DNA from 2 places in the Amycolatopsis halotolerans genome. Region 2 is predicted to be linked to the other one. Evidence: riboswitches for the same ligand, from Rfam matches in the RefSeq annotation. Region 2 holds a riboswitch; the other holds the start of a gene.
What was found. A riboswitch is a leader RNA that binds a small molecule or an ion and turns the genes downstream of it on or off. The one in region 2 is predicted to bind cobalamin.

Region 1 (15,859 bases), on a different contig from region 2:
TACTGGGCGTACTGGGTGCCGGACAAGCAGAACGCCAACTGGACCTATGCCGACGAGGGCGTCGACGTCTCGGACCCGGCGCCGGGCACGGTGCTCGGGTTCTCCTTCGGCGCGGGCACGGCGACGGACCCGAACCAGATGAGCCTGACCCTCGCGCAGGCGAAAGACCCGAACTGGACCGGTTCGTGAGCTGGGGTGCCGGTGCCGTGGCCAGCGCGTTGGTGCTGGCCGCGGCGGTTCCGGCACCCGCGCCGGGCGTCGCCGAGCCCGCGGTGGCCGCCGCGGAGTTCCTGGCCCACGAGTTCAGCCGGCTCGGCGACGGCTATCCGGACCCGGTCAGTCCCGGCAACACCGACGCGGGGTTGATGGCCGACGCGCTGCTCGCCATGCACCGCGCGGGAGTCGAACCGGCAGCGCAGGCGAAGGCGACCGCGAAACTGCGGGCGCACTTCTTCAGCGCCACGATCGTCTCGGCGGGCCTCACGGGCAAGGACCTGATCGTGGCTGTCGAGCAAGGAGTGAATCCGCGCCAGTGGGGGAAGGACAGCAAGGGCGACACCATCGACCTCATCGCGCGGCTCGGTGCGGCGCAGGGTTCCGCGGGCGCTTTCGAGGACACCGCGGTCGGCGGAGCGCGCACCCCGGCCAATGTGTTCGGGCAGGCTTTGGCGCTGATCGGCTTGCACAAGGCCGGGATCGGCAACCCTGCCGGGAAGGCTGTGCTGCTGCGCCAGCAATGTCCGGGCGGCGGGTTCCGGCTGAACGTGCCCGCGGGCGGCGAGACCGCGCAGTGCGCGTCGGATACCGATGCCAGCGCGGACACCACGGCGATGGGGGTGTGGGCACTCGTCGAGATCGGCGGCCATCGGCAGCAGGTCGCGCGGGGGCTGGGCTGGCTGCGCGCTCATCAGGATCCCGCGACGGGGGCGTTCAGCGCGGATCCGAAAACCCCGGCGCAGGTGAACACCAACTCGTCCGGGCTGGCCGCGATGGCGCTGGCCCTCGGCGGCGACGGCGCGGCGGCCTCCCGGGCGACCGGGTGGCTGGCCGCCATGCAGGTGCCCGCGAGCGTGCCGGTTCCGGCGATGGCCGGTGCGATCGCGAAGAGCCAGACGGACCTGGACGCGATCGCCCTAGACGCGAAGGCGTTCTGGCTCAAGCGCAGCGGTGCCGACAACGTGGGCAAGCAGGACGGCGTGCGCCGGGCCACCGCACAGGCATTGCTGGGCCTGTCCGCCGCGGTTCCCGGTCCGGTTCCGCCTCGGCCGCCGGACAATCCGCCGCCCGGCACCGTGCTGCCTGGCACCGTGCCGCCTGGCAGTCCCGGGCGTGGCGCCCCGGGCCCGGGGTTGCCGGGAGGAAGGCACAGCGGCGTGCTGCGGACCGAACCAGCTGGCTCAGCCCCGCCCACCGCCGCCGAGGCTCCAGCGAGCGGTTCGGCTGGCCCGGTGCCGAGCGCGCAGCCGGTGCCGTCGACCACCTCGCCGCCGGATCAGGTCGGGCAGGCGCGGGCGCTGGAACCGCGTCCGGCGTCGTTCTGGGCCGGCCCGAACGGAATCGCGGCAGCGGTACTGGCCGGTTTGCTGTTCGCCGCGGGCACGTTCTGGTTGCTGGTGCGCCGCAGGGGATCCCGTTCGTGAGGCGGCTGATTGCCGCGCTGGCGGCCGGATTTATGGCGATGGGCGGCATCGCGGCGCCCGCTGCGGTGGCGGCACCGGCGTGCACGGCGACGTCCGGTGTGCTCGTGGTGGTGGACTTCGGGTCCCTCGGCGGCGGAGTGGTGCAGCGCTGCCTTGGCACGCCGCCCGAATCCGGGTACGACGCGTTGCGCGCGGCAGGATTCCGCACCGCCGGGACCGTGCACGACGGCCCGGCTTTTGTGTGCCGCATCGACGATCGGCCCTCGCCGTCGGTGGAGCCGTGCACGGACACGCCTCCCACGACGGCGTACTGGTCGTACTGGGACGGCAATGCCGGAACGAACCGCTGGGAGTACAGCAACGAGGGCGCGATGAGTGCCACTCCGCGGGCAGGCCAGGTCGAGGGCTGGTCCTTCGGGGACGGGAAGCCGCCCAGTCCGGCGGTGGCCGCGCTGATCGCCCCGGCGGGTCCGGCGCACCAGCAAGGCGGTGTCGCGGGCCCGAACCCCACCGCGGCAGGAGACAGTGCACCGTCGCCGCAGACTCCGGGAGGAACGCAACTGCCGCCGAAGAGTTCGGGTGCCGCCGCGCCGGGTGAGCCGCCGCCGTCGGCACCGGCGAACGCACCGGTTTCGACAGGCTCTTCCCGGCCGTCGGCGGCGAGCAGCGCGCCGGAACCGGCGGCGGCCGCGTCCGAGACCGCTGGCACAAGCGGATTTCCGATGCTGCCGGTCGTGGCGTTCGGGGCGATCTGGCTGCTGGGAGTCCTCGCCGCGGTCCTGGTCCGGCGCCGCCGCAGGCGGGAAGCGGAGTGATCGGCGCCGCCTCGCTGCCGCGGATGCTGCATCCCGCGGCGTGGTGGATCTGGGCGCTGGGCATGGCGACGGCGGCCAGCAGGACCACGAATCCGTTGCTGCTCGGGTTGATTCTCGCGGTGGCCGGGGTCGTGGTGGCCGCCCGGCGCGGGGAAGCCCCGTGGGCCAGGGGGTTCCGCGCGTACCTGGTCCTGGCGCTGGTGGTGATCGGGTTCCGGGTGCTGTTCCGGATCCTGCTCGGTTCCGCCTTCACCGGGGGAGGGCATCTGCTGTTCGCGCTGCCGCGGATTCCGCTGCCGCACTGGATGGCCGGGGTGCGCCTCGGCGGGCCGGTCGAGCTGGAAGGCATCCTCAGCGCCGCCTGCGACGGGTTGCGGCTGGCGACCTTGCTGGTGTGCGTCGGCGCGGCGAACACGCTGGCCAACCCCAAGCGGGTGCTGCGCATGCTGCCCGGTGCCCTGTACGAAATCGGCACCACCGTGGTGATCGCGCTGACCGTGGCGCCGCAGCTGATCGAGAGCGGACAGCGGATCATGCGCGCCCGCGCGCTGCGCGGAGCCACTGGAAAACTGTTCCGGTCAGTGGCGTTGCCGGTGCTGGCCGACGCGCTGGACCGGGCGATCGCGCTGGCCGCGGCGATGGACTCCCGCGGCTACGGCCAACGCTGGGAGCGGTCCGCGGCGGCTCGCCGCACCGCCGCGGCGCTGATGCTGGCCGGTCTGCTCGGGTTGTGCGTGGGCAGCTACGGGTTGCTGGCCGCCGAACAGCACAGTTACGGGCCGGTGATGCTGGCTGCGGGTGCGGTGGTGTGCGGTGTGGGGCTCTATCTCGGCGGCAGGCGCGTTCAGCGGACCCGCTACCGGCCGGATCCCTGGACAGTGCCGGAGTGGGCCGTCACGGCGTCCGGCGTTGCCGCGGCCGCGCTGGTCGCGTCGGCCGATCCGGTCGTGCTGAACCCGCCGCTGCTGGCGCCGGGGATGGATCTGGTGGCATTGGCCGGGATCCTCGCCGGATTGCTGCCCGCGCTCGCCGCCCCACCCCCTCCCGAGCTGACCGCGCGGTACCGGCCGGGAGTACTGCGGTGATCGACTTCTCCGAGGTGACCATCTCCTATCGGGACACGCCCGTGCTGCGCGAGGTCTCCTTGCACATCGACGAAGGAGAGCTGGCCCTCGTGGTGGGCCGCACCGGTTCCGGCAAATCGACGCTGCTGGGCGCGGTGAACGGATTGGTGCCGCACTTCACCGGCGGACGGCTGGCGGGCCGGGTCACCGTGGCCGGGCGGGACACCCGCACGCACCGGCCGCGTGAACTCGCCGCGGTGGTCGGCGTAGTAGGGCAAGACCCCGTCGCCGGGTTCGTGACCGACTCGGTGGAGGAAGAACTGGCCTACGGCATGGAACAGCTGGGCGTGCCCGCCGGCGTGATGCGCAAGCGGGTGGAGGAGACGATGGATCTGCTGGGCATCGCGGAGCTGCGGGACCGTCCGCTCCGCGCGCTGTCCGGCGGGCAGCAGCAGCGGGTCGCGATCGGCGCGGTGCTGGCCGCGGGCCCGCGAGTGCTGGTCCTCGACGAACCGACCTCCGCGCTGGATCCGGGCGCCGCGGAGGAAGTCCTGGCCGCGGTGACCCGGCTGGTCCACGACCTCGGGGTCACCGTCCTGATCGCCGAACACCGGCTGGAACGGGTGCTGCAGTACGCCGACCGGGTGCTGACCGTGGACGGCGGCCGGGTCACCGTCGCCGAGCCCGCGCAGGCGATGCGGTCCGCGCCGATCGCCCCGCCGGTGGTCGCGTTGGGACGCCTCGCCGGGTGGGATCCGTTGCCGCTGTCGGTCCGCGACGCCCGCCGCCAAGCGCAGTCACTGCGCGCCGAACTTCCTTCGGCGCCGGTGCCCGGGCCACTCGGTTCCGGCGAAGAAACGTTGGCCAGCCGAGGCGTCGTGGTTCGCTACGGCGACACGGTCGCGGTGCGCGAGGTGTCGTTGACAGTGGCCGCCGGGGAGACGGTGGCGCTGATGGGCCGCAACGGCTCCGGCAAGTCGTCTCTGTTGTGGGCATTGCAGGGCAGCGGCGCCCGGCACCGCGGTGCCGTCACGATCCGCGGGACGGATCCCGCGGGCCTGAAACCGGTGCCGCGCCGGGAACTCGCGGCCCTGGTCCCGCAGTCCCCGGCGGATCTGCTGTACCTGCACACCGTCGGCGAGGAACTCGCTTCGCCGGCAGCGCGGGCGATCCTGGACGAACTGGCCCCCGGCATCGACCCGGACTCGCATCCGCGCGACCTGTCGGAAGGCCAGCGTCTCGCGCTCGCGCTGGCCGTGCAGCTCGCCGCCGACCCCGCGGTGCTGCTGCTCGACGAACCGACCCGCGGCCTGGACTACCCCGGAAAGCAGCGGCTCACCGCGCTGGTGCGGGCCTATCCCGGAGCGGTGCTGATCGCTACGCACGACGTGGAATTCGTGGCCGAGACGTGCGATCGGGCAGTGGTGCTCGCCGAGGGCGAAGTGGTCGCCGACGGGCCCACTGCGGACGTCGTGGTGTCCTCGCCGCTGTTCGCGCCGCAGGTGGCGAAGATCCTCGGCGGCGGCTGGTTGACCGTCGACCAGGTCGCGGGAGCGCTGCGGTGAGCCCGGTACGCATCGGCCGCTGGTCCGCGGTCTCGCTGGCGGTGTCCTCCGTGCTGGGCGTCGCCGCGTTCTGCTGGCCGTTCTTCGTCGCCCCCGGCACGGTGCTGGCCGACGCGGCCACCGAGGCTCCGCTCATTTTCGGCGTGCTGCTGGTGCTCGTGCTCGGGGTCCTGCTGGCGCAATTGGCAGACGGCGGGATCGACGCGAAAGCATTGGCGCTGCTGGGGGTGCTCGCCGCGGTGAACGCGGCGCTGCGCCCGCTCGGGGCTGGCGCCGGAGGCATCGAGACCGTCTTTTTCCTGCTGGTGCTCGCCGGACGGGTCTTCGGCCCTGGATTCGGCTTCACCCTCGGCTCGGTGTCCCTGTTCGCCTCGGCGCTGCTGACCGGCGGGATCGGGCCGTGGCTGCCGTTCCAGATGTTCGGCTGCGCCTGGGTCGGGCTGGGCGCCGGGCTGCTTCCCCGCGCGAGCGGCCGCCTCGAAATCGTTCTGCTGGCGGCGTACGGGGCGCTGTCGGCCTTCGGCTACGGGCTCGCGCTGAACCTGTCGTTCTGGCCGTTCGCGATCGGTGCGCACACCGCCCTGTCCTTTGACCCCAACGCTTCGACGCTCACGAACCTCGGCCGCTATCTCCTGTTCGACACGGCCACTTCGCTGGGCTGGGACACCGGCCGCGCGGTGACCAACGTCGTCGCGATCGTCGCTTTCGGCCCGCTGGTGCTGGCGACGCTGCGCCGTGCCTCGCGCCGCGCCGCCTTCGACGCGCCGGTCGAATTCCACGACAAGCCGGTGTGACCAGCGGGCCGATTCGATGAGGCCGGGCTTATCCGTGGCGGAACTCCGGAGGCCGCTTCTCGACGAACGCCGTCATGCCCTCCTTCTGATCGGCAGTGGCGAAGGTCGAGTGGAACAGCCGTCGTTCGAACAGCAATCCTTCCGACAGGCTTGTCTCGAACGCGCGATTCACAGCCTCTTTCGCCAGCATCGCCGCCGGTTTGGACATCGCCGCGATCTTCGCCGCCGTCGCGACCGCTTCCTCCGGCAGCGCGTCGGCCGGGACGATCCGGGACACCAGCCCGGCCCGCTCGGCCTCCTCGGCCCCGATCATCCGGCCGGTCAGGACCAGGTCCATCGCCTTGGCCTTGCCGATCGCGCGGGTCAGCCGCTGGGAGCCGCCCATGCCGGGAATGACGCCGAGCGTGATCTCCGGCTGGCCGAACTTCGCGGTGTCCGCCGCGAGCAGCACGTCGCACATCATCGCCAGTTCGCAGCCGCCGCCGAGGGCGTACCCGGCGACCGCCGCCACCAGCGGCGTCCGGACACGGCCCAGCGTTTCCCAGCCCGCGAACCAATCCGCCGCGTAGACCTCGCTGAAGCTCTGCGGGGCCATCTCCTTGATGTCCGCCCCGGCCGCGAACGCTTTCGCCGAGCCGGTGAGGACGATCGCGCCGATGTCCGGGTCGCGGTCCAATTCGGCCGCTGCCGCGGTGATCTCGTTCATCGCCTGCCGGTTCAGCGCGTTGAGCGCCTGGGGCCGGTTGAGCGTGATTCGGGCTACCCGTTCGGCCGGGCGGTCGACGAGGATGGTCTCGGTCATGCGGTGCAGTCCTTGGTGAGGCTGGTGATGATGGCGGAGAAATCGCGACCGGGGCCGTCTGCGGCGACGAACGCGGTGTACAGCTCTTCGGTGTGCTTGCCGAGTTCGGTGCGGACGCCCTCGGCCTGCGCCGCGGCTTGGGCCAGGCGCAGGTCCTTGAGCATCAGGCCGCTGGCGAACCCGCCCGCGTAGTCCCGGTTGGCCGGGCTCGCCGGCACCGGCCCGGGGACCGGGCAGTTGGTGGTGAGCGCCCAGCACTGTCCGGACGCGGTGGAGGCGACGTCGAAGAGGGCCTGGTCGGTCAAGCCGAGCCGGCGGCCGAGGGCGAACGCCTCGCTGACCGCGATCATCGAGACGCCGAGGATCATGTTGTTGCAGATCTTCGCCGCCTGCCCGGCACCGGTCTCTCCACAGTGGACGATCCGCTTGCCCATGCTCTTCAGGTACGGCTCGGCGCTGATGAACGCCTCGGACGGACCGCCCACCATGAAGGTGAGCGTGGCGGCGGCAGCGCCGACGACCCCGCCCGACACCGGAGCGTCGAGCGCCAGGTGCCCGTCCGCGGCGGCGAGGTCGGCGGCATCTCGCGCGTCTGCGACCTCTATGGTCGAACAGTCGAGGAACAGCGTGCCGGGCGAGGCGGCGGGGACGATGTCCCGGTAGCAGTCCAGCACGTGCTGTCCGCTGGGGAGCATGGTGATCACTACTGCTGCGCCCGCGACTGCCGCGATCGCGGAATCCGCCACGGCCACGCCGTTTCCGGCCGCGGCGGCACGGGCGTCGGGGACCGGGTCGTAGCCGGTCACCTTCTCCCCGGCCTTGGCCAGGTTGGCGGCCATGGGCCCGCCCATGTTCCCGAGTCCCAGGAAAGCGATGTTCATCGGGCCACTCCCGTCCACTCTTCGTCGCCCAGCGCTGCGAAATAGCTGCCGACCAGGTCGGCGTCGACCTCGGCCAGGGTCGCCGGGTGCCAGCGGGGCGACCGGTCCTTGTCGATGACCTGCGCGCGGATGCCTTCGGTGAACTCGGCGGAGCCGAACGCCCGGTGCGAGATCCGGTATTCCTGCGCCAGCACCGATTCCAGGTCCGGCAGTGCTGCTGCGGCGCGCAGCGCCCGAAGGGTGACCTTCAGCGCGACAGGGGACTTGCTTTCGATTTCCTTGGCCGCGGCGACCGCCGCTTCGCCGCCGTCGCGCAGCCGGCCCAGGATCTCTTCGACCGTGTCGGCGGCGTAGCAGTGATCGATCCACGCGGCTTCGGCCGCCAGTGCACTCGGCGGCGGAGTTTCGGCGACCAGCGCCAAAGCCGAGTCGGGGGTGCGGGTGGCCAGGGCGTCGAACAGGTCGGGCAGCCGGTCCGCCGGGACGAAGAAATCGGCCAGTCCGCAGTGGACGGCGTCGGCTCCGGAGAGTTGTGCGGTCGTGAGAGCGGCGTGCGTGCCCAGTTCGCCGGGAGTGCGCGAAAGCAGATAGGTGCCGCCGACGTCGGGGACGAAGCCGATGCCGACTTCGGGCATAGCGATCCGGGACCGGTCGGTGGCCACGCGGTGGCTGCCGTGCGCGGACACCCCGACGCCGCCGCCCATGACCAGCCCGTCCATGATCGCCACGTACGGCTTGGGGTAGCGGGCGATCGCGGCGTTCAGCCGGTACTCGTCGGCCCAGAACTCCAGCGTGGCGGTGCCGCCCGCACGAGCGTCCTCGTAGATGGAGCGGATGTCGCCGCCGGCGCACAGCCCGCGTTCGCCGGCGCCTTCGACGAGCACGGCGCGCACGCCCGCGTCGTCGCGCCACCGGTCGAGGCGGGCGGTGATCGCCCGGACCATGTCGTGGGTCAGGGCGTTGAGCGCGCGGGGGCGGTTGAGCGTGATCCGCCCGATCCCGCTGTGGACAAGGAATTCGACGTCGCTCACGCGGCCTCCAGTGATGTGCGGGATACCCGCGCCCAGTCGGCGGCACGAGCAAACTGTCGCGATGATGTGCTCATGCCGCCTCCGCCAGCATCCGGCGGGAAATGATGACCCGCATGATTTCGTTGGTCCCTTCGAGGATCTGGTGCACCCGCAGGTCGCGAACGATCTTCTCGATCCCGTACTCGGCCAGGTACCCGTAGCCGCCGTGCAGTTGCAGCGCCTGGTTCGCGATCTCGAATCCGGCGTCGGTGCAGAATCGCTTGGCCATCGCGGAAAGCTGGGTGGCATCGGGGTCGCCTTGGTCGAGCGCGTCCGCGGCGCGCCACAACAGCGTCTGGGCGGCTTCGAGGTCGGTGCGCATGTCGGCCAGCCGGAACCGCAGGGCCTGCGCTTCGGAGAGCTTCGCGCCGAATGCGGAGCGCTCCGACACATGCCGGACGGCTTTGCCCAGCGCTGTTTTCGCGCCGCCGAGCGAGCACGCGGCGATGTTGAGCCGTCCGCCGTCCAAAGCGGACATCGCCACCTTGAACCCGGCTCCCTCGCCGCCTAGCAGCGCGGAGACGGGCACCGGGGCGTCGTCGAAGACGACCTGTCTCGTCGGCTGGGCGTTCCAGCCCATCTTGACCTCGTTCGGGCCGAACGAAACGCCAGGGGTGTTCCGCTCGACCACGAACGCGGAGATCCCCGCCGCGCCGGGCCCGCCGGTCCGCGCCAGCACGACATAGACGTCGGACGTGCCCGCGCCGGAGATGAATTGCTTGACGCCGCTGAGGAAGTAGTGGTCTCCGTCCCGTCGCGCGCGGGTCGTGAGGGCGGCGGCGTCCGAACCGGCGCCGGGTTCGGTGAGGCAGTAGCTGCCGAGCGAGTCCATAGTGGACATACGCGGCAGGTAGCGGCGACGCTGGGTGTCGTCGCCGAACCGGTCGATCATCGTCGCGACCATGTTGTGGATGGACGCGTAGGCCGCGATCGACGGGCAGCCGGTGGCGAGCGCTTCGAACACGAGCACGCCGTCGAGCCGGCCGAGGCCGGATCCGCCGACGTCCTCGGGCAGGTAGATCCCGCCGAGGCCGAGCTGTGCCGCCTTGCGCAGCACGTCGACCGGGAAATGCTTGTCCTGGTCCCATTCCAGCGCGTGCGGTGCGAGATGCTCGGCCGCGAAGTCCGCGGTGGTGTCGCGCAGCGCGAGTTGTTCTGCGGTCAGTCTCATGACCCGCCTCAATCCATCGTCGGGATGACGAACGAGGCTTCTTCCTTGATGCCGGACGGCCACCGCGAGGTCACGGTCTTCGTCTTGGTGTAGAAGCGGACCGAATCCGGGCCGTGCTGGTTGAGATCGCCGAAGCCGGACCGCTTCCAGCCGCCGAAAGTGTGGTACGCGATCGGCACCGGGATCGGGACGTTCACGCCGACCATGCCGGTGTTCACGCGGGCGGTGAAATCGCGGGCGGTGTCGCCGTCACGGGTGAAGATCGCCACGCCGTTGCCGTATTCGTGTTCGCTCGGCAATCGCAATGCCTCTTCGTAATCGGCCGCGCGGACGACCGACAGCACCGGGCCGAAAATCTCCTCCCGGTAGATCCGCATCTTCGGCGTCACCTTGTCGAACAGGCAGCCGCCGAGGAAGAACCCGTTCTCGTGCCCCGGAACCGTGAGATCGCGGCCGTCCACCACCAGCTCCGCGCCTTCGGCGACACCGACCTCGAGGTAATCCCGCACCCGCCGCACGGCGTCGGCCGTGACCAGGGGGCCGAAGTCGGCGGTCTCGTCGTGCGCTGCCCCGACCTTGAGGGTCTTCACGCGCTCGGCGAGCCGTTCGACCAGCGCGTCCGCGGTGGCCTCGCCGACCGGGACGGCGACGGAGATGGCCATGCAGCGCTCTCCCGCGGAGCCGTAGCTCGCGCCGATCAGGGCATCGACGACCTGCCCGAGGTCGGCGTCGGGCATGACGATCAGGTGGTTCTTCGCCCCGCCGAAGCACTGGGCGCGCTTCCCGTGCGAAGCGGCGGTGGTGTAGATGTACTCGGCGATCGACGACGATCCGACGAACCCGACCGCCTCGACCCGGGGATCGGTGAGCAGCGCGTCGACGGCCTCCTTGTCGCCGTTGACGACCTGGAAGACGCCCGGCGGCAGCCCGGCCTCCAGGAACAGCTCGGCCAGCCGCAGCGGCACGGACGGGTCGCGTTCGGACGGCTTGAGCACGAACGCGTTGCCGCAGGCGATCGCCGGCGCGGCCTTCCACAGCGGAATCATCGCCGGGAAGTTGAACGGCGTGATCCCGGCGACGACGCCGAGCGGCTGCCGCATCGAGTAGACGTCGATCCCGGTGCCCGCGGAGTCGCTGAACTCGCCCTTGAGCAGGTGCGGGATTCCGATCGCGAACTCGACCACCTCCAGCCCGCGCTGGAGGTCGCCGCGGGCGTCGGCGATCGTTTTGCCGTGCTCGGAGGACAGCAGCCGCGCGAGACTGTCCTCTTCGGACCGGACCAGGTCGAGAAACCGCATCAGCACGCGGGCGCGGCGCTGCGGATTCCAGCGCGCCCATTCGAGTTGGGCGGCGGCCGCGATGCCGACGGCGGCGCTCACCTCCTCGGCGGAGGCGAGCGGCACCCTGGCCTGGACGGCGCCGGTGCTGGGGTCGAAGACGTCGGCGAACCGGCCCGAGGCGCCGGACACGGGTTTGCCGCCGACGAAATGCCGGAGTTCGGTGGTCATGGCATGCCTTTCGCGAGAGCGCAGGACGAACTGCCCGGCCGCACACGGCGGCGGCCGGGGTTTCCGGGCAGGCTTGAGCTACCGAAGGCCGGGCGGCGGGTCGGCGTTTTTCGCGCAGGCAGGAAGAATCCGCATGCGTTCAGCTCCATCCTCGTGGACGAACACGAACGTCCGCGGCCGGTATCCTGGCTCCCGGATCCGCGGCGCCCCAGGCCTTCCCGGCTCGCGCCAGTGGCCGTCTTTCGGGTGGAGCGCCGCTCCCCGGTCACAGTGGCGGGACCGCGCCGGATTCGCACCGGCTTCCCTGCACCGCAGACCTGTTGGCATCCTATAGTAGGAATTCCTACTATGTCGACCGGCTGAGGGGATCTCGTCCGGGTGGCGGTGCTCAGCCGAGGGGCGGGTAGGGGAGCAGGCTGCTGGCGTGTTCGTCGACGCGCAGCGGCTTCCCGATCGCGGGGAAGGCGCGCTGCGGGCAGGCGGGCCGTTCGCACACCTTGCAGCCCATGCCGATCGGGGTCACCGCCGCGTCGGCGCCGAGGGCGAGGCCGTCGGAGTAGACGAGCCGCCGGGCGTGGCGCAGTTCGCAGCCGAGCCCGATGGCGAACGTCTTGCCGGGGTCGCCGTGCCCGCCGACGGAGCGGTCGACCGTGCGGGCGAGCCAGAAGTACTTCTTGCCGTCCGGCAGTTCGGCGACCTGGGTGACGATCTTTCCCGGCGAGCCGAACGCCTCGTAGACGATCCACAGCGGACACGAACCGCCGACGCGGGAGAAGTGGAACCCGGTCGCCGACTGGCGTTTCGAGATGTTGCCCGCCCGGTCGACCCGGACGAAGGAGAAGGGCACCCCGCGGGTGCCGCGCCGTTGCAGGGTCGAGAGCCGGTGGCAGATCGTCTCGAATCCGACGCCGAAGTGATCCGACAGCCGCGTGATGTCGTAGCGGCAGCGCTCAGCCGCCCCGAGGAACACGCGGTACGGGAGCACGAGCGCTCCGGCGAAGTAGTTGGCCAGGCCGATTCTCGCCAGGCGCCGGGCGGTTTCGCCGGTGAAACCGCCGCCGTCCACCAGCCGGTCGATCGTGGTTCCCGCTTCCAGCATGGCGAGTTCCGAGGCGAGACGGAACGCGGCCTGGCCCGGACGCAGCGCGGGGGAGAGGTGCAGCACCCGTGCGGCCGGGTCGAAGCGGTGCTGGTCGGCGCCGATGGGGGCGGCGGCAACGGTGACGCCGTGCCGCTCCCGCAGGCCCGATGCCAGTCCCGAACGCACTTCCCCAGGCACCAGTCGCAGCTCCGCCGCGAGTCGTTCGGCGGGCTCGTCCAGCTCGGCGACGTAGTTGCGGCGGCGGTAGAACCAGTCGCGGATCTCCTCGTGCGGCTGGTTCGCGACCGCGCGGTCCATGCCCTGCTCGGACACCAGCGTCGCGATGTTCTCCACGGCCTCCCGGTAGCGGCGGTGCAGCGCGACCAGCGTCCTGGCCACCTCGGGCAGCTTGGCGGTCAGCTCGTCGACCTCGCCCGCGGACGCCGAGCCGGTCACGGTTTCGTCGGCGAACACCTCGCGGACGTCGGCGACGAGCCGGGCGATGTCCTGCGGCGCGAAGAACTCGGCGTCCACGCCGAAATGCTCGGTCAGCCGCACCAGCACGGGCAGCGTGAGCGGACGCCCGTTGTGCTCGAGCTGGTTCACGTAACTGGGGGAGATCTCCAGCAGCCGGGCGAGGTCGGACTGCGTCATCGACTGCCCCTCGCGCAGCTGCCGCAGCCGCGCGCCAGCGAACATCTTCTCCATTTTCGAACTGTAACAACATTTACAAGGCTGCCGCGAATGTTCACAACACTTCACAGCCCCCAGGTATCGCCTGTCCCGTTCTTCGGTGCCACGCTGATCGCATGGCACCACAAGCTTCACAGGGAAGTCGGACGGACATCGCCCGAGCCGTCGGCGCTGGCCGCGTGCCGCGCCCGTTGCCCGCCGCACACGGCCGACGTCGGCCGGTCGGCGAGAAGACCGGTTTCTCCGTACCCGAAGGAAAATGATGATCGACCATTCCGTCCGCACCTACCGTTCCGCCGAGCCGCTGCCCCGCGAGGAGCAGCTGGCCTGGAAGCTAGCGTCCGTCGCTGTCGATCCCGTGACAGTCGCTCCCGAGGTGACCGAGATGGTGGTCAACCGGGTGATCGACAACGCCGCGGTCGCCGCCGCCTCGCTGTCCCGGCGGCCGGTGTCCGCGGCCCGCGACCAGGCGCTGGCGCATCCGGCCGGGCCCGGCGCGACCGTGTTCGGCGTGCCCGGCCGGTATGCCCCGGAGTGGGCCGCGTGGGCGAACGGCGTCGCGGTACGGGAGCTGGACTACCACGACACGTTCCTGGCCGCGGACTACTCGCATCCGGGCGACAACATCCCGCCGATTCTCGCCGTCGCGCAGCACACCGGCCGCACCGGAGCCGATGTGGTCCGCGGCATCGCCGCCGGGTACGAGCTGCAGGTCGACCTCGTCCGCGGGATCTGCCTGCACGAACACAAGATCGACCACATCGCGCACCTCGGCCCGTCGGTGGCGGGCGGCTTGGGCGCGCTGCTGCGGCTGGACACCGAAACCGTGTACCAGGCGATCGGGCAGGCGCTGCACGCCACGACGGCCACGCGGCAGTCGCGCAAGGGCGAGATCTCGTCCTGGAAGGCGTACGCCCCCGCATTCGCCGGGAAAGCCGCGATCGAAGCGGTCGACCGGGCGATGCGCGGCGAAGGCGCGCCGAGCCCGATCTACGAGGGAGAAGACGGGTTCGTCGCCTGGCTGCTGGGCGGCCCGGAAGCGCGCTACACCGTCCCGTTGCCCGCGCCGGGCGAGGCGAAGAGGTCCATTTTGGACACCTACACCAAGGAGCATTCGGCGGAGTACCAGAGCCAGGCGCTGATCGACCTCGCGCGGCGGCTCGGCCCGCGGATCGGCGAACTCGGCAAGGTCGAGAAGATCGTGATCCGCACCAGCCATCACACGCATTACGTGATCGGCTCAGGGGCGAACGATCCGCAGAAATACGATCCGAACGCCAGCCGCGAAACCCTCGATCACTCGATCCCGTACATCTTCGCGGTCGCGCTGCAGGACCGGGCCTGGCACCACGAGAAGTCTTACGCCCGGGAACGCGCGACCCGCCCGGACACGGTGGAGCTGTGGCAGAAAGTATCCACTGTGGAGGATCAGGAGTGGACTCGGCGGTACCACGAGCCGGAACCGGCGTTCGGCGGCCGTGTCGAAGTCACTCTTGCCGACGGAACCACGGTCACCGACGAGATCGCCGTCGCCGACGCCCATCCAGCCGGGGCCAGGCCGTTCGCCCGCGAGCAGTACGTGGCGAAGTTCCGCACGCTCGCCGACGGCGTGATCGCCCCGGCCGACCAGGACCGGTTCCTCGGCACCGTCAGCCGACTGTCCGAACTGGACGCCGACGAGGTTCGCGAACTGACCCTGCCGTCGGCGATCGACGCGACCCCGAAGACGAAGGGGATCTTCTGATGCTGCACGCCGCTCCCACTGCCGCGCAGAAGCGGGCCGCGTTCCGAGCCGGGCTGAATTCCGGCAAGCTGCAGCGATTCCCGGGCGCGTTCAACCCGCTCAGCGCCAAGCTCATCGAGCGCGAAGGGTTCGAGGGCGTCTACGTCTCCGGGGCCGTGCTGTCGGCGGACCTCGGCCTGCCTGATATCGGCCTGACCACGATCACCGAGGTCGCCGGCCGGGCGCAGCAGATCGCCCGGGTCACCGCGCTGCCCGCGCTCGTCGACGCCGACACCGGGTTCGGCGAGCCGATGAACGCCGCCCGCACCGTCCAGCTCCTGGAAGACGCCGGCGTCGCCGGGATGCACCTGGAGGACCAGGTGAACCCGAAGCGCTGCGGCCACCTCGACGGCAAGGACGTCGTCGACCGGGACGTCGCGGTCCGCCGCATCTCGGCCGCGGCCTCCGCGCGTCGCGACCCGGACTTCGTGATCGCCGCGCGCACCGACGCCGCGGGAGTGCACGGCCTGGACGACGCGATCGAACGAGCCAAGGCCTTCGCCGACGCGGGTGCCGACCTCATCTTCCCCGAAGCGATGACCGGTCCGGAAGACTTCGAGAAGATGCGGGCCGCCGTCGACGTCCCGATTCTCGCCAACATGACCGAGTTCGGGAAAAGCAAGCTGCTCGACGCGCCGACCCTGGAATCGCTCGGGGTGAACCTGGTCATCTACCCGGTCACGCTGCTGCGGATCGCCATGCACGCCGCCGAAACGGCTCTGCGCGAGATCGCCGGCGAAGGCACGCAAGAGGGGCTGCTCGACCGCATGCAGCACCGCCGTGATCTCTACGACCTGCTCGATTACCCCGCCTACAACACGTTCGACCAGAACATTTTCACCTTCTCCGTGTGACGCTCGCCCGACTGCCAGGAGGACGCCGATGTCCGCACCAACCATCCACAAAGGACTCTCCGGGGTCGTCGTCGACACCACCGGCGTGTCGATGGTCAACCCCGACACCAACTCCCTGACCTACCGCGGCTATCCGGT
Region 2 (15,859 bases):
GTGGGCGCGCGCGTGACTCCGAGCGCGTCGGCGATGTCCTGACCGTGCGCCCAGGTCTCCATCATCCGCGCGCTCGCCATGGACGCCGCGCTCATCGGCGGGCCGTACCAAGGAAGCTTCTGTCCCTCCGGCACGGCAGCCAGCGCCTCGGCCAATGCGGCCCGGCCCTCGCGCCACTGCGCCAGCAGCTCGTCCGGGGGCGCCTCAGCCCCCTCTTCGGCACCCGCGTCGACGTAGTTTTCGCCGATGCTCAACAGGTTCTCGACCTCGGACTGCCAGTCCTGCGGCCGGCTCGCGGAGATCAGCGATTTGCCGTCGGTCCACGCCAGGTGCGCGACCTGATGCGCGACGCTCCAGCCGGGCGCCGGCGTCGGCCGCGCCCACCCGTCGGCGGGCAACCCGGCGACCAGGTCGTCGACCGCCTGCGATTCGGCCGCGAGATCCCGGAGGATCCCCGCGAGATCAGCCATTCCTGCGCCTCCCTGCGTCCGCCGCACCACCTCGTGCGGACCCAGCGTGGACCCTGGCCCCGGAAAAATCAAGCGCGCCTGATTGTTTTTGCCCCGGCCGCGTGCCGTGAAGGACTCCTTAGGGGAATCTGATTCCCTCAAGGAGTCCTTCACGGACCTCAGTCAGCCGTGCGCGGTGTCGATGACGCAGAACCGGTTGCCTTCCGGATCCGCGAGGACCACGAAGTCCGGATCCGCTGGATAGTGCGGCCAATCCACCCGCCGCGCCCCCAGCCCCACCAACCGCTCGACCTCCGCCGCCTGGTCCGCGGCATCCCCGGCGTACAGGTCCAGGTGCACCCGCGGCACCTCCTGCACCGGCGCCGAACTCCGCTGGAACGCCACCCCCGGCCCCGCACCGCCAGGAGGCAGCAGCACCACGAAATCCTTGGCGTCGTCCCGCCGCGCGTACCCCAGCGCGTCGCTCCAGAACGCGACCGCGCGCTCCATGTCCTCGACTCCCAGCACCACCGTGCCCACCTTCAGCATGATCCGAGCATGCCCCCGCCACGGCCGCCCCACCGTTATTGACACATTGAAAACAAGGCTCCGGCGCCCTACCGTCCTCCCATGGACTCCTACGCGGAGATCGCCTACGAGGTCGCGGGCAAGGTCGCGACCGTCCTGCTGGACCGGCCCGAGGCCCGCAACGGCTACACGACCCGGATGGCCGACGAACTCGCCCACGCCCTCGACCGCGCCGACCGGGACGAGGACGTCCGCGCGGTCGTGCTCGGGACCACCGGCAGGGATTTCTCCGTCGGGGCCGATCTGTCGTCCGGCGGGTTCGACTTCGGCGACCGTCCGCCGGACGACTGGCAGGAACCCGCGGGCCGCGTCTCGAAGCGGATCTTCACCATGAACAAGCCGGTGCTCGCCGCGTTGCGCGGGGCGTCGGTCGGCGCGGGGATCACCATCACGCTGTCCTGCGACTACCGGTTCGCCTCGACCGACTCCAAGTTCGGCTTCGTCTTCACCCGCCGCGGGATCTACCCCGAGGGCGCGTCCGCGTGGTTCCTCCCCCGCCTCGTCGGGATGGGCGCGGCCGTCGACTGGATGGTCAGCGGGCGGCTCTTCGGACCCGACGAAGCGCTCCAAGCCGGTCTCGTCCACCAGATCCACGATCCCGAAGACGTCCTGAGCCAGGCCCAGGCAAAGGCGCGGGAGATCGCCGAGACCACCGCACCGGTGGCAGTCGCGGTCACCCGCCAGCTGCTCTACCGGATGGCCTCGGCCCCGTCGCCGTTCGACGTCCACCAGGTGGACTCGAAGCTCATCTCCCAACTGGGCTCGAACCCCGACGCCGTCGAAGGCATCGCCTCGTTCTTCCAGAAACGCCCGCCGGAGTTCCCGTTGCGCGTGGACCGAGATCTGCCGCCGTATCTGCCGTGGACCGGCGAATGACCGAGTACCCGCCCGAACCGTGGCACCTCGCCGCCGACGCCTGCATCTCGATCTGGCGCGTGCCGGTCGACGAGCTGCCCGCGCTGCCCGACGGTGCCGAGCCGCTGCTCCTCGGCAACCAAGCCGCCGTCTTCACCGCCTGGATCGACTACCTCGCCTCCGGTCAGCTGAGCTACCACGAACTCCTCTCCTGCGTCGCCGTCCGCGGCCGCGGGCTCGCCGCGTCGATCACCGACATCTGGGTCGACAGCGAGGTCTCGCGCGCGGGCGGGCGCGAGCTATGGGGCATCCCCAAGGAACTCGCGGCCTTCACCTTCACCGGCGGGCGCACCTTCACCGCCGCGACCTCCGACGACTGGATCGCCACCGCCGCCTTCACCCCGCGCGTCGGGCTCCCGATCGCCCTCCCGGTACGCTTCGAGATCGCTCAAACCCGAAACGGCAGCCCGCTGCGTACCCCGGTCGAGTGGCGCGGGAAACCCCGCGCGGCGGCCGCCGACTGGTCGGTCAACCCGGCCGGGCCACTGGCCTGCCTGGCCGGGAAACGGCCCGTGGCCAGTGCGGCACTGGGCGCCACGAAGCTCCGCTTCGGATCTTGCCCTCGGTGATCGGATAACCCGCCAGGGTGAGAGTGACACGCCATACCTTGGGGCGCGTGCGAGCCCGAACCCCAAGATGTAGTCTCTGGGAACCGGCAGCCCCCAGCGACGGGGAGACCGCTTGACGAGGGCGGCCGGGCTGTTTCGACGAAACCGCAGCGCATGGCCTTGACCGGCTGTGTGCCGCTCGAACGCGCCCATTTCGAGGAACTGTTGGAGACACGCATGTCAGTGGAAACCGGTCAGCGGCCGCCGTCGGCGGCGGAGGGGGCCCCGAGCGCGGTCCGCGTCATCCGGCGGGACGGAAGCGTCTCGCCCTTCGACGCGGGCAAGATCTCGGTGGCGCTGACCAAGGCCTTCCTCGCGGTCGAGGGCGGCGACGCCGCCGCGTCCTCCCGCGTGCACCACGTGGTCGCGGAGCTGACCGGGCAGGTCGAGGCGGCGCTGCTGCGCCACACCGGCCCGGAGACCGCGCTGCACATCGAGCAGATCCAGGACCAGGTCGAACTCGCCCTGATGCGCGGCGGGCACCACAAGGTCGCCCGCGCCTACGTCCTCTACCGCGACGAGCGTTCGAAGGCCCGCGAGGCCGCCGCGCCGGCGTCGACCGAGGTCGCGCTGAGCGTCAAGAGCGCCGACGGAACGCTCCGCCCGCTCGACTGGGCGCGCGTTTCGCACGTCGTCGGCGAGGCCGTCGCCGGGCTCGAGGACGTGTCCGCCGAGCCGGTGCTGGCCGAGGCCAAGCGCAACCTCTACGACGGCATCACCGCCGACGAACTCGCGCTCGCGCAGATCATGGCCGCGCGCGTGCTCGTCGAGCAGGAGCCGAACTACTCGTTCGTGTCCGCCCGGCTGCTGCTGGACAAGCTGCGCGGCGAAGCGCTGAGCTACCTCGCGCAGAAGCCGCGTCAGGCCAGCCAGGACGAGATGGCGGACGAATACCCGGCGTACTTCCGCGCCTACCTGCGCCGCGCGGTCGAGCTGGAACTGGTCGACGGCGAGCTGCTGGGCTTCGACCTGGACAAGATCACCGCCGCCATTCACGCCGAGCGCGACCTCGACTTCGGCTTCCTCGGCCTGCAGACGCTGTACGACCGGTACTTCCAGCACCACAACGGCGTGCGGTTCGAGCTGCCGCAGGCGTTCTTCATGCGCGTCGCGATGGGCCTGGCGATCCGCGAGGACGACCGCGAAGCCCGCGCCATCGAGTTCTACGAACTGCTGTCGACGTTCCACTTCATGGCGTCCACCCCGACGCTGTTCAACAGCGGCACCAACCGCGCGCAGCTGTCGTCCTGCTTCCTCACCACCGTGGACGACGACCTGGACTCGATCTTCCAGGCGTACAAGAACAACGCGCTGCTGGCCAAGTACTCGGGCGGCCTCGGCAACGACTGGACCCCGGTCCGCGGCCTCGGCGCGCACATCAAGGGCACCAACGGCCAGTCCCAGGGCGTCGTGCCGTTCCTGAAGATCGCCAACGACACCGCGGTCGCGGTCAACCAGGGCGGCAAGCGCAAGGGCGCGGCCTGCGCGTACCTGGAGACCTGGCACGTCGACATCGAGGAATTCCTCGACCTGCGCAAGAACACCGGCGACGACCGGCGGCGCACGCACGACATGAACACCGCCAACTGGGTCCCGGACGAGTTCCTGCGCCGCGTCGAGGCGAACGCCGAGTGGACGCTGTTCTCGCCGAACGAGACGCCGGACCTGCACGACCTCTACGGCAACGCGTTCGCGCAGCGCTACCGCGAGTACGAGGCGGCCGCCGCGCGCGGCGAGATCAAGGTGTTCCGCAAGGTCCGCGCGGTCGAACTGTGGCGGCGGATGCTGACCATGCTGTTCGAGACCGGCCACCCGTGGATCACCTTCAAGGACCCGTGCAACCTGCGCTCGCCGCAGCAGCACGTCGGCGTCGTGCACTCGTCCAACCTGTGCACCGAGATCACGCTGAACACGAACACCGAAGAGGTCGCGGTCTGCAACCTCGGCTCGGTGAACCTGCTCAAGCACGTCACCCCGGAAGGGCTCGACACCGAGCGGCTCGAGAAGACCGTGCGCACCGCGGTGCGCATGCTCGACAACGTGATCGACATCAACTTCTACACGATCCCGGAGGCGCGGCGTTCCAACCTGCGCCACCGTCCGGTCGGCCTGGGCATCATGGGCTTCCAGGACGCGCTGTTCGAGCTGGGCGTGCCGTTCGCGTCCGCCGACGCGGTGAAGTTCGCCGACACCTCGATGGAGCACCTCTCCTACTACGCGATCTCGGCCTCGACCGATCTCGCGCAGGAGCGCGGCCAGTACCAGACGTTCGAGGGTTCCTTGTGGAGCAAGGGAATCCTGCCGATCGACTCGATGCAGCTGCTCATCGACGCCCGCCAGGGCGACGGCCTCGACGTCGACACCTCGACGACGCTGGACTGGGCCCCGCTGCGCGAGCGCGTCAAGACCGTCGGCATGCGCAACTCCAACGTGATGGCGATCGCGCCGACCGCGACGATCTCCAACATCTCGGGCGTCGGCCAGTCGATCGAGCCGCTGTTCCAGAACCTGTACGTCAAGTCGAACATGTCCGGCGACTTCACCGTCGTCAACCCGCACCTGGTCAAGAGCCTCAAGGCGCGCGGCCTGTGGGACGAGGTCATGGTCAGCGACCTGAAGTACTTCGACGGCAGCCTCGGCCAGATCGACCGCGTTCCGGACGACCTCAAGGCGCTGTACGCGACGGCCTTCGAGATCGAGTCGAAGTGGATCGTGGACGCCGGTTCGGTGCGGCAGAAGTGGATCGACCAGGCGCAGTCGCTGAACCTGTACATCGCGGCGCCGAGCGGGCGCAAGCTCGATGAGCTGTACCGCTACGCCTGGCACAAGGGCCTCAAGACCACGTACTACCTGCGGGCGCAGTCCGCGACGCACGTGGAGAAGAGCACCCTGCGCGGCACCGACGGCAAGCTGAACGCCGTCTCCGCCACTCCGGCCCCGGCCGCTCCGGCTGCCGCAGCCCCCGCCGCGGCTCCCGCTGCCACGCCGTCGCCGTCGCCGTCGCCGTCCGCCGCGGTTCCGGCCGTCTCCCCCGGACCGTCGCCTGCCGCAGCTGTTCCCGCGGAGCCGAAGGAGATGCCGAAGACCGACGTCGACTTCGTCGCCACCGAGGGCGCTGCCTGCCGGATCGACGACCCCGACTGCGAAGCCTGCCAGTAAGGAATCCCAGAACCATGACGAACGTGGAAACGACGGACGCGACCGGCCTCGGCGAGATCGAGGTCGGCGCGGCCCGGATCAACGTCGACGACAAGCGCATGATCAACGCGCGGGCCGACGTCAACCAGCTGCTGCCGATGAAGTACCGGTGGGCGTGGGACAAGTACCTCGCGGCGTGCAACAACCACTGGATGCCGACCGAGGTCGCGATGCAGGCCGACATCGCGCTGTGGAAGTCGCCGGACGGCCTCACCGAGGACGAGCGGCAGATGCTCAAGCGCAACCTCGGCTTCTTCGCGACGGCGGAATCGTTGGTGGCCAACAACATCGTGCTCGCGGTGTACCGGCAGATCACCAACCCGGAGTGCCGCCAGTACCTGCTGCGCCAGGCCTTCGAGGAGGCCGTGCACACGCACACCTTCCAGTACATCTGCGAAAGCCTCGGCCTGGTCGAGGGCGAGCTGTTCAACATGTACCGCGAGGTCCCGTCCATTTCGGACAAGGACGCGTGGGCGCTGAAGTACACGCAGAACCTGGAAAACCCGGACTTCGAAACCGGCACGCCGGAAGCCGACCAGGCGTTCCTGCGCGACCTCGTGGCGTTCTACGTGATCTTCGAGGGCATGTGGTTCTACACCGGTTTCGCGCAGATCCTGTCGCTGGGCCGCCGGAACAAGATGGTCGGCATCGCCGAGCAGTACCAGTACATCCTGCGCGACGAGTCGATCCACCTGAACTTCGGCATCGACTGCATCAACCAGATCAAGATCGAGAACCCGCACCTGTGGACCGAGGAGTTCCAGGCCGAGATCCGCGGAATGCTGCAGGACGCGTGCGAGCTTGAGGTCAAGTACGCCCGCGACACCATGCCGCGAGGCATGCTCGGCCTGTCGGCTGACCTGTGCGAGCAGTACATGCACTTCATCACCGACCGCCGCGCCCAGCAGATCGGCCTGACCCCGATCTACGGCGAGAACGAAAACCCGTTCCCGTGGATGTCGGAGGCGATGGACTTGAAGAAGGAGAAGAACTTCTTCGAGACCCGCGTCATCGAGTACCAGTCCGGTGGAGCGCTCGACTGGGACTGATCCCGAACCGCTGAAACTCGGCCACGCTCTGGTTCGCCAGGGCGTGGCCGAGCCGCGTTCCGGCAAGCCGCGCTCAGAGCACCGTGACGATCCCGCACTTCGGGACGCCCGCCCGGATTGTGCCGCGCACCGGCCGCAACCGCTAAGCTCGGTCCCGCCACTGGTTCGCCTGTGCGGGGCCGAGCTTTTTCGCGCGGCCCCGCACAGGCGAGGCAACAGGGAACCCGGTGCGATTCCGGGACTGCCCCGCAGCGGTAAGTGGGAACGAAAGCTGTCACCGCGAACGCGGTAAAGCACTGGGCACCAGCCCGGGAAGCGACAGCCAGTAGGCACGAGCGCCACGCCCACGAGTCCGAATACCTGCCAATGGCACGCACGCCGACGGCGTGCGTGAGTCCGGGCCTCGCGGGAAGGGCACCGACCGAAGCACAGCGTTCACGCGTGCCCGGACTCTTCCGGCGAGCACGTGAGGATGCATGCTGTGAACACGATCGGCACCACAGTTCTCGGTTACCCGCGCATCGGCCCAGCCAGGGAGCTGAAGCGAGCCCTCGAGGCCTACTGGGCAGGCACCACCACCGAGGAAGAACTCCAGACCACCGCCCGACGACTGCGCGAACAAACCTGGACAACCCTGCGCGACCAAGGCCTGGACTCAATCCCCTCCAGCACCTTCTCCTTCTATGACCAGGTACTGGACACCACCGCCCTCTTCGGCGCGCTGCCGGAACGCTTCACCCGCCTAGGGCTCTCCCCCCTGGACACCTACTTCGCCGCCGCCCGCGGGGTCCCAGACGCCCCCGCGCTGGAAATGACGAAGTGGTTCGACACCAACTACCACTACCTCGTCCCGGAACTGGGCCCGAACTCCCGGTTCGCCCTCACCGGCACCACCCCGATCGACGAGGTACGCGAAGCCCGCGCCCTAGGCATCACCCCGCGCCCGGTACTCGTCGGCCCGGTCACCTTCCTGCTGCTGGCCAAGGCAACTGAGCCCGGATTCAGCCCGCTGGAACTGCTGGACGAACTGCTGCCCGCATACGCCGAACTGCTGAGCGAACTGGCCGACGAAGGCGTCGAGTGGGTCCAGTTGGACGAACCAGCATTCGCCGCAGACAGGGCGACCTCGGAGTTCAACGCCCTCACCCGCGCATACCACTGGCTGGCCAAGGAAAAGCACCGACCCAAGCTGCTGGTAGCCGGATACTTCGGCGGACTGGGCCGAGCACTGGGCGTACTGGCCCGCTCCCCCATCGAAGCGTTGGCCCTCGATCTGGTAACCGATGCATCCTTTGTGGACAAAGCAGCAGCAGAAGGAGCATTGCGAGACAAGGAAGTACTCGCCGGAATCGTGGACGGCCGAAACATCTGGCGCACCGACCCCGACGTAGCACTGGCCCGCGCCGCACAACTAAAAGCCACCGCGGCACACGTAAGCGTATCGACGTCGTGCTCCCTCCTGCACGTCCCTTACGACGTGGAAGCAGAGACAGATTTCAACCCACGCGTGAAGAACTGGCTAGCCTTCGCACAACAGAAGGTGGACGAGGTTGTCCTGCTCGGCCGAGCGTTGAACGGCGAGAACGTCGACCTCAACCCGGCGCGGGCCGCCGTCGCCGACCGAGCCAGTGCTGAGGAGCTCAACGACGCCGGCGTCCGGGCGCGCGTCGCAGCGCTCCAACCGGAAGACACCGTCCGCATCCCATACCTAGAACGCGCTGCAGCACAACAAAAATCCCTGAACCTCCCCCCGCTACCCACCACCACCATCGGTTCCTTCCCCCAAACAAGCGAAGTCCGCCGAGCCCGGGCCGCCCACCGCACAGGCAAACTCGACGACAACGCCTACCGCACCGCGATGCGTACCGAAATCGACCGCGTAGTGCGTTTGCAGGAAGACCTAGGCCTGGACGTCCTCGTCCACGGCGAACCGGAACGCAACGACATGGTCCAGTACTTCGCCGAACAACTCACCGGATTCGCCACGACCGACTTCGGCTGGGTCCAGTCGTACGGATCCCGATGCGTCCGCCCGCCGATCCTGTTCGGCGACGTCTCCCGCCCGAACCCCATGACCGTCGGATGGACCCAGTACGCGCAAAGCCGCACCGACCGTCCGGTGAAAGGCATGCTGACCGGCCCAGTGACAATCCTGGCCTGGTCATTCGTCCGCGACGACCAACCACTGACCGACACCGCACGCCAAGTCGCGCTGGCAGTCCGGGACGAGGTCGCCGACCTGGAAGCCGCCGGAATCCGCGTCGTGCAAGTCGACGAACCAGCATTGCGCGAACTGCTCCCGCTGCACGCGGCGGACCGCGAGGCGTACTTCGACTGGGCCGTGCCCGCGTTCCGCCTGGCCACCTCAGGCGCGGCGGCAACCACCCAGATCCACACCCACATGTGCTACTCGGAATTCGGCGACGTACTACCCGCGATCGACGCCCTCGACGCCGACGTCACCAGCATCGAAGCCGCCCGCTCGAAAATGGAGGTACTCGCCGACCTGAACGACGCAGGCTTCGCCCGCGGCGTCGGCCCCGGCGTATACGACATCCACTCACCACGCGTGCCGGACCAAACCGAACTGACCAGCCTGGTGCGCACAGCACTCAGCGCAGTTCCGGCGGAACGCCTGTGGATCAACCCGGACTGCGGCCTCAAGACCCGCGGCTACGCCGAGGTGGAACCAGCACTGCGACACCTGGTCGGCGCGGCCCGGGAACTGCGCGCCGAACCTCGCTGACCCCGCCGGTGCCGGGCGGCGAAAGACCAGCCGCCCGGCACCGCCCCGAGGATCACCCGAACGGCAGCCCCGCAAGGTATTGTCATGTTGTCAATAACAGGGGACCGTGGACGCGACCGATACCCTTGCCGGGAGGTGGTCGTCATGGCGGACGTGACCGGAAAAGCGGGAATCCCGACGACTGGCGGCGCGCTCGGCCGGGCCGCCCGGGTAGGTCCCGACGCGCTCGGCACCCTCGCGCACGCCGGGAGCGACGGCGTCACCCGGCTCTCGGAGAACCTGCGCGGCCGGATGCCGCCGCTGACCGCGATCCCGTTGCCGCGCAAGGTGGACGAACGCTGGCTCGGTGCGCGCTGGCCGGTCCGCGAACTCGCGACTCCCCCGGCGGGCAGCGGCCTGAAGCCCATCCTCGGCGACGACGGACCGCCGTTGATCGGCCACACGCTCGACGGGATGAGGTTCGGTCTCGACTTCAGCCTGCGCCGCTTCGAGCAGTTCGGCCCGGTGTCGTGGATGGGCGTGTTCGGCCAGCGGATCGTCACGCTGTCCGGGGCCGACGCCACGCAGGCCGCGCTCGTGAACAAGGACAAGGCGTTTTCCCAAGAGGGCTGGAAGTTCTTCATCGAGCGGTTCTTCGAGCGCGGGCTCATGCTGCTCGATTTCGGCGAGCACCACCTGCACCGCCGGATCATGCAGGAGGCATTCACCCGCGACCGGCTCCGCGGCTATGTCGCGCAGATGGGCCCGGCGTTGCGCGAAGGCGTCGCGGCGCTGCCGTCCGGCCGTCCCCAGCTGTATTGGGCGTTCAAACAGCTGACGCTGGACGTCGCGACGCAGGTTTTCATGGGCATGCGCTCCGCCGCCGACGCCGAGCGCATCAACCGCGCGTTCGTGGCCGCTGTGCGCGCCGGTACCGCTGTGGTGCGATATCCGGTGCCTGGCGGTCGCTGGGCCGCGGGTTTGCGCGGCAGGCGGGCGCTGGAGCGCTATTTCGGCGAGAACCTGGCGGCGAAGCGCGACGCGGACGGCGACGACCTGTTCTCCGCGCTCTGCCACGCGACCTCCGAGGACGGCGACCGGTTCAGCGACGCCGACATCGTCAACCACATGATCTTCCTGATGATGGCCGCGCACGACACGACCACCATCACCGCCAGCGCGATGGCCTACTACCTCGCGAAACACCCGGAATGGCAGGAGCGCGCCCGCGAGGAGTCGCTGCGCCTCGGCGACGACCTGCCGGACCTCGAAGCGCTGGAAAGCCTCGAAACGCTGGACCTCGTCATGAAGGAGGCGCTGCGGCTGCGCGCGCCGGTGCCGTCGCTGGCCCGAAAGACCACAAAGGACACTGCCGTCCTCGGCCACTACCTGCCGGAAGGCACGATGGTCGCGGTTTCGCCGACGCTGAACCACTACTCCCCCGAGCACTGGACCGATCCGCTGCGCTTCGACCCCGAGCGGTTCGGCCCGGACCGCCGCGAGGACAAATCGCACCGGTTCGCGTGGATGCCGTTCGGCGGCGGCGCGCACAAGTGCATCGGGCTGCAGTTCGGCGGCCTTGAGGTCAAGGCGCTCATGCACGAGCTGCTGCGGGCGCACCGCTGGTCGGTGCCCGAGGACTACGTCGCCAAGTGGGACTACGTCTCGCTTCCGGTGCCCGCCGACGGGCTCCCGGCCCGCCTGGCCTATCGTTGACGGCCGCCGAGCGGGACAGAAAGGTCGACAGCTGGAGACAAAACCACAGTACAGGCCACCTTCGTGTACTCAAGGTGACTTGATGTCACCAGTTGTGTAGTGCCCATCACTCGTTCAGCCGGTAGACACCCTGTTAGGTCCGTGATGCCGTGGCATCACTTGCGGCCAACTCGTACCCAGTGTGGGTCCTCGGACCCTCCGCACCGGGCCTGAGCTGGTCTTTGTCCGCGTATGAAGAGGTGGAGTGTGCCGGAGCCTGGTGCCACGCCAGGGTTGGTCGACGTCGCGCGCAAGTACGCGGCGGCGCTGACTGACACCAACGGAGTAACGCTCCCTCCCGCCGAGGTGGAGCGGATCCTGCTCGACTTCGCCGGCGAGGTCGCCGAGCGGCCCGAGGACACCGGCGCCACGCGCCGGTTCACCGCGCTCTTCTCCTCCGCGCCGATCGGCATCGCGCTCACCGGCCCGGACGGCACCGTCGTCGAGGCGAACGCCGCGCTGGCCCGGCTGCTCGGCACGTCCACGATCGAGTTGCGGGACAAGCACATCGCCGATCTCGGAGCCGGCCCGCAGGATTCCGTGCGGCTGCGCTCCGCGCTCGAGGGCCTGCCGCTCACCGCCGACGGCCGCCGGGCCGTCCAGAGCGTGCAGCTCGGCCACAGCCTCGACGGCGAACTCACCACGAACGTCACGCTCGCGACGCTGCCCGGCGACCGTCCCGGGACGTACTTCCCGGTGTTCATGGCGGCCGATGACGACGACCTGCACCTGCTCGGCGAACGGCTGCGCCACCAGAACCTGCACGACCCGCTCACCGGGCTGCCCAACAGCGCCGCGTTCACCACCCGGCTGGAAACCGTGCTCGGCTCGAGCGGCACCGACGAGATCGCCTTGCTGTACCTGGACATCGACGGGTTCAAGGTGATCAACGACGGGCTCGGCACCGGCATGGGCGACCTCGTGCTGAAGGCGATCTCACGGAAGCTGGAGGCGGTGTTCACCGGCCAGTACGACGGTTACGTCGCCCGGCTGTCCGGCGACGGGTTCGCCGTGATCCTGCGCGGGTCGGAACTGAACTCGCAGAAGACGGTCGTGCTGGCCGACCAAGTGCTGGAAGAACTCAGCGAGCCGGTGTACGTCGACGGACACGGCATCGGCGTCAGTGCGAGCATCGGGATCGTCGTGCGCCCGGCGCACGAGAGCAGCCACAGCGAACTGCTGCGCGCGGCCGAGCTGGCGCTGCACCGTGCCAAAGAGGCGGGCAAGGCGCAGTGGATGGAGTACGACCCGCAGAAAGACAGCGATAATCGCAACCGTTACCAGCTCGGCGCCGTGATCGCCGGCGCGCTGGAGAACGGCGAGTTCTCGCTGATCTACCAGCCGACGGTCAAGCTCGCGAAGCCGGACGAGATCGCCGCGGTGAACGCCGGTCTGCTCTGGAGCCACCCCGAACGCGGCGAACTCGGGCCCGAGGAGTTCTACCCGCTCGCGCAGACCACCGGCATGACCGTGCCGCTCGGCAAATGGCTGCTGCAGGAATCGCTGGGCGCGACCGCGCGCTGGCGCGACCAGTACGGCCCCGCCGCGCCGGACGTCTGCATCCGGCTGCCGAAGCGCCTGGCCATCGACCCGGATCTGGTGCTGCTGGTCAAGAACCAGCTCGACCGGCACCACCTGCCCGCGCGAGTCCTGCGGCTGTGCACCGACCGCGCGTCGATGTTCGACGACGACGGCGAGGTGCTGGACTCGTTCACCGTGCTCGCCGACCTGGGCGCGCAGCTGGTGCTCACCATCTCCGGATCGTCCGACCTGGAACTGATCCCGCGGTACCGGCTCCCGGTCAAGCACGTGATCCTCAGCGGCCCGGTCATCGACGCACTGGCCGGTCCGGACCCGGCGGAGACCGACGTGCGGCACCTGTCGCAACTGGTCACGCGAGCCAAGGAGCTGGGCCTGCGCATCGGCGCGGAGGGCGTGCGCGATGACGACCACGCGGACCGCCTGCGGGAACAGGGCGTCCTGGCCGCGAGGGGTTCGTTCGTGGCAGAGTCCGCGACCGGCGACGAGGTCGACGAAATGATCGCCCGGCACGCCAGCTGACCCATCCGCCGCCTGCCCGGCGCCGAACTCCCGGGTACGACGACCTTTCTGGAAGGACCCCTCCGCGATGCAGCCTGGCGACCTCGCCCCCGACTTCACCCTCCCCGACGACCAGGGCGTCGAACGCACCCTGTCGGCACTGCTCGCCGACGGCCCGGTCGTGCTGTTCTTCTACCCGGCCGCGATGACGTCCGGCTGCACCGCCGAAAGCTGCCACTTCCGGGACCTGGCCGCGGAATTCGCGGAGGCGGGCGCGCAACGCGTCGGCATCAGCCCGGACGCGGTCGGCAAGCAGCGCGAGTTCTCCGCCAAGCACGATTTCGACTACCCACTGCTGTCCGATGTGGACGGTTCGGTGGCGAAGCAGTTCGGCGTGTGGCGAAAGATCCTGCCCCTGCACACGAAACGGCAGACGTTCGTGATCGCGGAAGACCGGCGGGTGCTGGACGTGATCAAGAGCGAACTGAACTTCACGGCGCATGCTGATCGGGCGTTGAAGGTGCTGCGGGAACGCGCGGACGCCTGACCGGCACCACCCGGAAATCCCGCCCGGCGCGCGACGCGGACGTCCGTGAGGGGAACCCTGAGGGACTCTGATTCCCTCGGGGTTCCCCTCACGGACTTCTGCGGCAGCGGGCGCTTACACGGGCCGCTCAAGCCGCCAAACCACATTCACCCCGCTGCAAGCCGACGGAATGCGCCCCTCCGCTGGTTCCTCCCCCACCCGGGAAAACCCCAGCCGCACCGGAACCGCGCCGCTGCGGGCATTTTCCGAATCGTGCTTGATCAACACAAAAGTGGCGTCCAGCCGCCAAGCCAAAGCAACCAGCAACGCACTCGCCCGCGTCACAAAACCCTTGCCAGTCTGGGTTTTCGTGAGCCAGTACCCGATCTCCCACCCGTCACCACGACGCATCAACCCGCAACTGCCCGCCAGTTCGTCATCCGGCGTGTAGATCGCGTAGTTGTATTCCTCGCCGCTCTCCCATTGCGAGGCCACGCGCGTCAGGAACTCGTCTCCCTTGGCCTCGTCGTAGCCGTCGATCGCCCAGGGCATCCACGCGGACAGGTGGTCCAGGGATCCCACGACGGCCGCCACCTGCGCGTCCCGATGCTCCTGGCGCCAGCGAACGAGGGTGACCACACCGTCGGTGAGAGTGTCCATGCGAGCCATCCTGACAGCAGAAACGGCGGCAGGCTCGCGAATTTCGCGAAGCTGCCGCCGTTTCACAAGCCCAGTCAGTGCATCACGACGTCCGGAGGCACCTCGGTGTCGTTCTTCAGCGCGTCGAACAGCTGCCCGGACTTCTTCTTGTCCCAGTGCTGCGCCGACGCGTCGGTGATCGGCATCGTCGTGGTCGTGACGCCGTCGGAGGAAATGCCGCGCATCGCGATCGCCAGGCCGGCCAGGTTGTGCACGTGGTCGCCGGTGTCCATGGTCAGCGCGTCCGGCGCGGAACCCAGGAGCGGGAAGAAGTCGAACGGGTTCAACAGGGTCCCGGGGCTGGCGATCTGGCTGACCAGCGCCCCGATGAACTTGCGCTGGTTCGCCACCCGGTCGAGGTCCGAGCGCGGCGTCGCGTCGGCGTGCCGCATCCGGACGAAGCCGAGCGCCGAGCGTCCGTCGAGCTTCTGGCAGCCCGCCTTGATGTCGATGCCGGTCATCGGGTCGTTCATGTCCTTCTCGATGCACATGTCGACCCCGCCGATCGCGTCGACGATGTTCGCGAACCCGCCGAAGCCGATCTCCGCGTAGTGGTCCATGCGCAGCCCGGTGGCCTGTTCGACCGTCTGGACCAGCAGTTTCGGCCCGCCGAGCGCGAACGCGGCGTTGATCTTGCTCGTGCCGTGGCCGGGGATCTTCACCTGCGAGTCGCGCGGCAGGCTCAGCAGCGTCGGTTTGGTCGAATTGTCCGGGATGTGCGCGATCATGATCGTGTCGGTGCGCTGCCCGCCCGCCTCGCCGGTGTCACCGGTGGCCAGGCGCTCCTCGTCCGCGGCGGACAGGCCCTGGCGGCTGTCCGACCCGACGATCAGCCAGTTCGTGCCCGACGCCGCGGCCGGGCGCCCGGAGTAGTCGGCGATCGCGTCCACCCGGTTGATAGTGAACTCCAGATACGCCCAGACCGCGCCGAGGAACAGCACGAACACGATCAGCAGCGTCATCAGGATCTTGCCGACGCTCCACCGGCGGCGACGGCGCGGCCGCGGCTGCTGGCCCCCGTACTCCGGCGGGTCCTGCCGCGGCGGCACGGGCGGCGGCGGGGCCTCGCCGCGCGCTCCCATCGGCCGGGTGCGGGCGTCGTAGGGGCTTTGCCCTCTGCCCGGCAGCGGCATCATCTGCGCCCGCTGCTGCTGGCGCGGGCGTGCGGGGGGCTGCGGTGGGCCGGGCGGCATCCGCCGCCTGCCGTCGTCGCCTCCGTACGTCATGGGCCTGTCTCCCCGATCCGGTGGTGCGTGGCCGCGCAGGCTCCTGCGCGGTCCTCCTGCGGTGGACGTGCGGGACCCTAC

Region 1: it holds a riboswitch for cobalamin, as region 2 does, so the genes downstream of both, ACFORO_RS32975 (CoA-acylating methylmalonate-semialdehyde dehydrogenase) here and metE (5-methyltetrahydropteroyltriglutamate--homocysteine S-methyltransferase) in region 2, are expected to answer to the same signal.

The regions. Positions count from the first base shown of each region.
Region 1 covers NZ_JBHRWI010000043.1:204,388-220,246, reverse strand. The annotation lists gene ACFORO_RS33025 (hypothetical protein) at 1-189, shown strand, start outside; gene ACFORO_RS33020 (hypothetical protein) at 207-1,640, shown strand; gene ACFORO_RS33015 (hypothetical protein) at 1,637-2,455, shown strand; gene ACFORO_RS33010 (energy-coupling factor transporter transmembrane component T) at 2,452-3,540, shown strand; gene ACFORO_RS33005 (ABC transporter ATP-binding protein) at 3,537-5,084, shown strand; gene ACFORO_RS33000 (ECF transporter S component) at 5,081-5,878, shown strand; gene ACFORO_RS32995 (enoyl-CoA hydratase) at 5,907-6,680, opposite strand; gene mmsB (3-hydroxyisobutyrate dehydrogenase) at 6,677-7,561, opposite strand; gene ACFORO_RS32985 (enoyl-CoA hydratase/isomerase family protein) at 7,558-8,592, opposite strand; gene ACFORO_RS32980 (acyl-CoA dehydrogenase family protein) at 8,663-9,802, opposite strand; gene ACFORO_RS32975 (CoA-acylating methylmalonate-semialdehyde dehydrogenase) at 9,811-11,310, opposite strand; cobalamin riboswitch at 11,469-11,639, opposite strand; gene ACFORO_RS32970 (short-chain fatty acyl-CoA regulator family protein) at 11,699-13,099, opposite strand; gene ACFORO_RS32965 (MmgE/PrpD family protein) at 13,347-14,828, shown strand; gene prpB (methylisocitrate lyase) at 14,828-15,721, shown strand; gene ACFORO_RS32955 (bifunctional 2-methylcitrate synthase/citrate synthase) at 15,750-15,859, shown strand, end outside.
Region 2 covers NZ_JBHRWI010000003.1:162,830-178,688, forward strand. The annotation lists gene ACFORO_RS02200 (TIGR03084 family metal-binding protein) at 1-470, opposite strand, end outside; gene ACFORO_RS02205 (VOC family protein) at 633-998, opposite strand; gene ACFORO_RS02210 (enoyl-CoA hydratase-related protein) at 1,080-1,913, shown strand; gene ACFORO_RS02215 (acetoacetate decarboxylase family protein) at 1,910-2,521, shown strand; gene ACFORO_RS02220 (ribonucleoside-diphosphate reductase subunit alpha) at 2,738-5,719, shown strand; gene ACFORO_RS02225 (ribonucleotide-diphosphate reductase subunit beta) at 5,734-6,807, shown strand; cobalamin riboswitch at 6,965-7,177, shown strand; gene metE (5-methyltetrahydropteroyltriglutamate--homocysteine S-methyltransferase) at 7,280-9,553, shown strand; gene ACFORO_RS02235 (cytochrome P450) at 9,845-11,248, shown strand; gene ACFORO_RS02240 (diguanylate cyclase domain-containing protein) at 11,495-13,348, shown strand; gene ACFORO_RS02245 (peroxiredoxin) at 13,416-13,874, shown strand; gene ACFORO_RS02250 (GNAT family N-acetyltransferase) at 13,989-14,513, opposite strand; gene ACFORO_RS02255 (LCP family protein) at 14,588-15,778, opposite strand.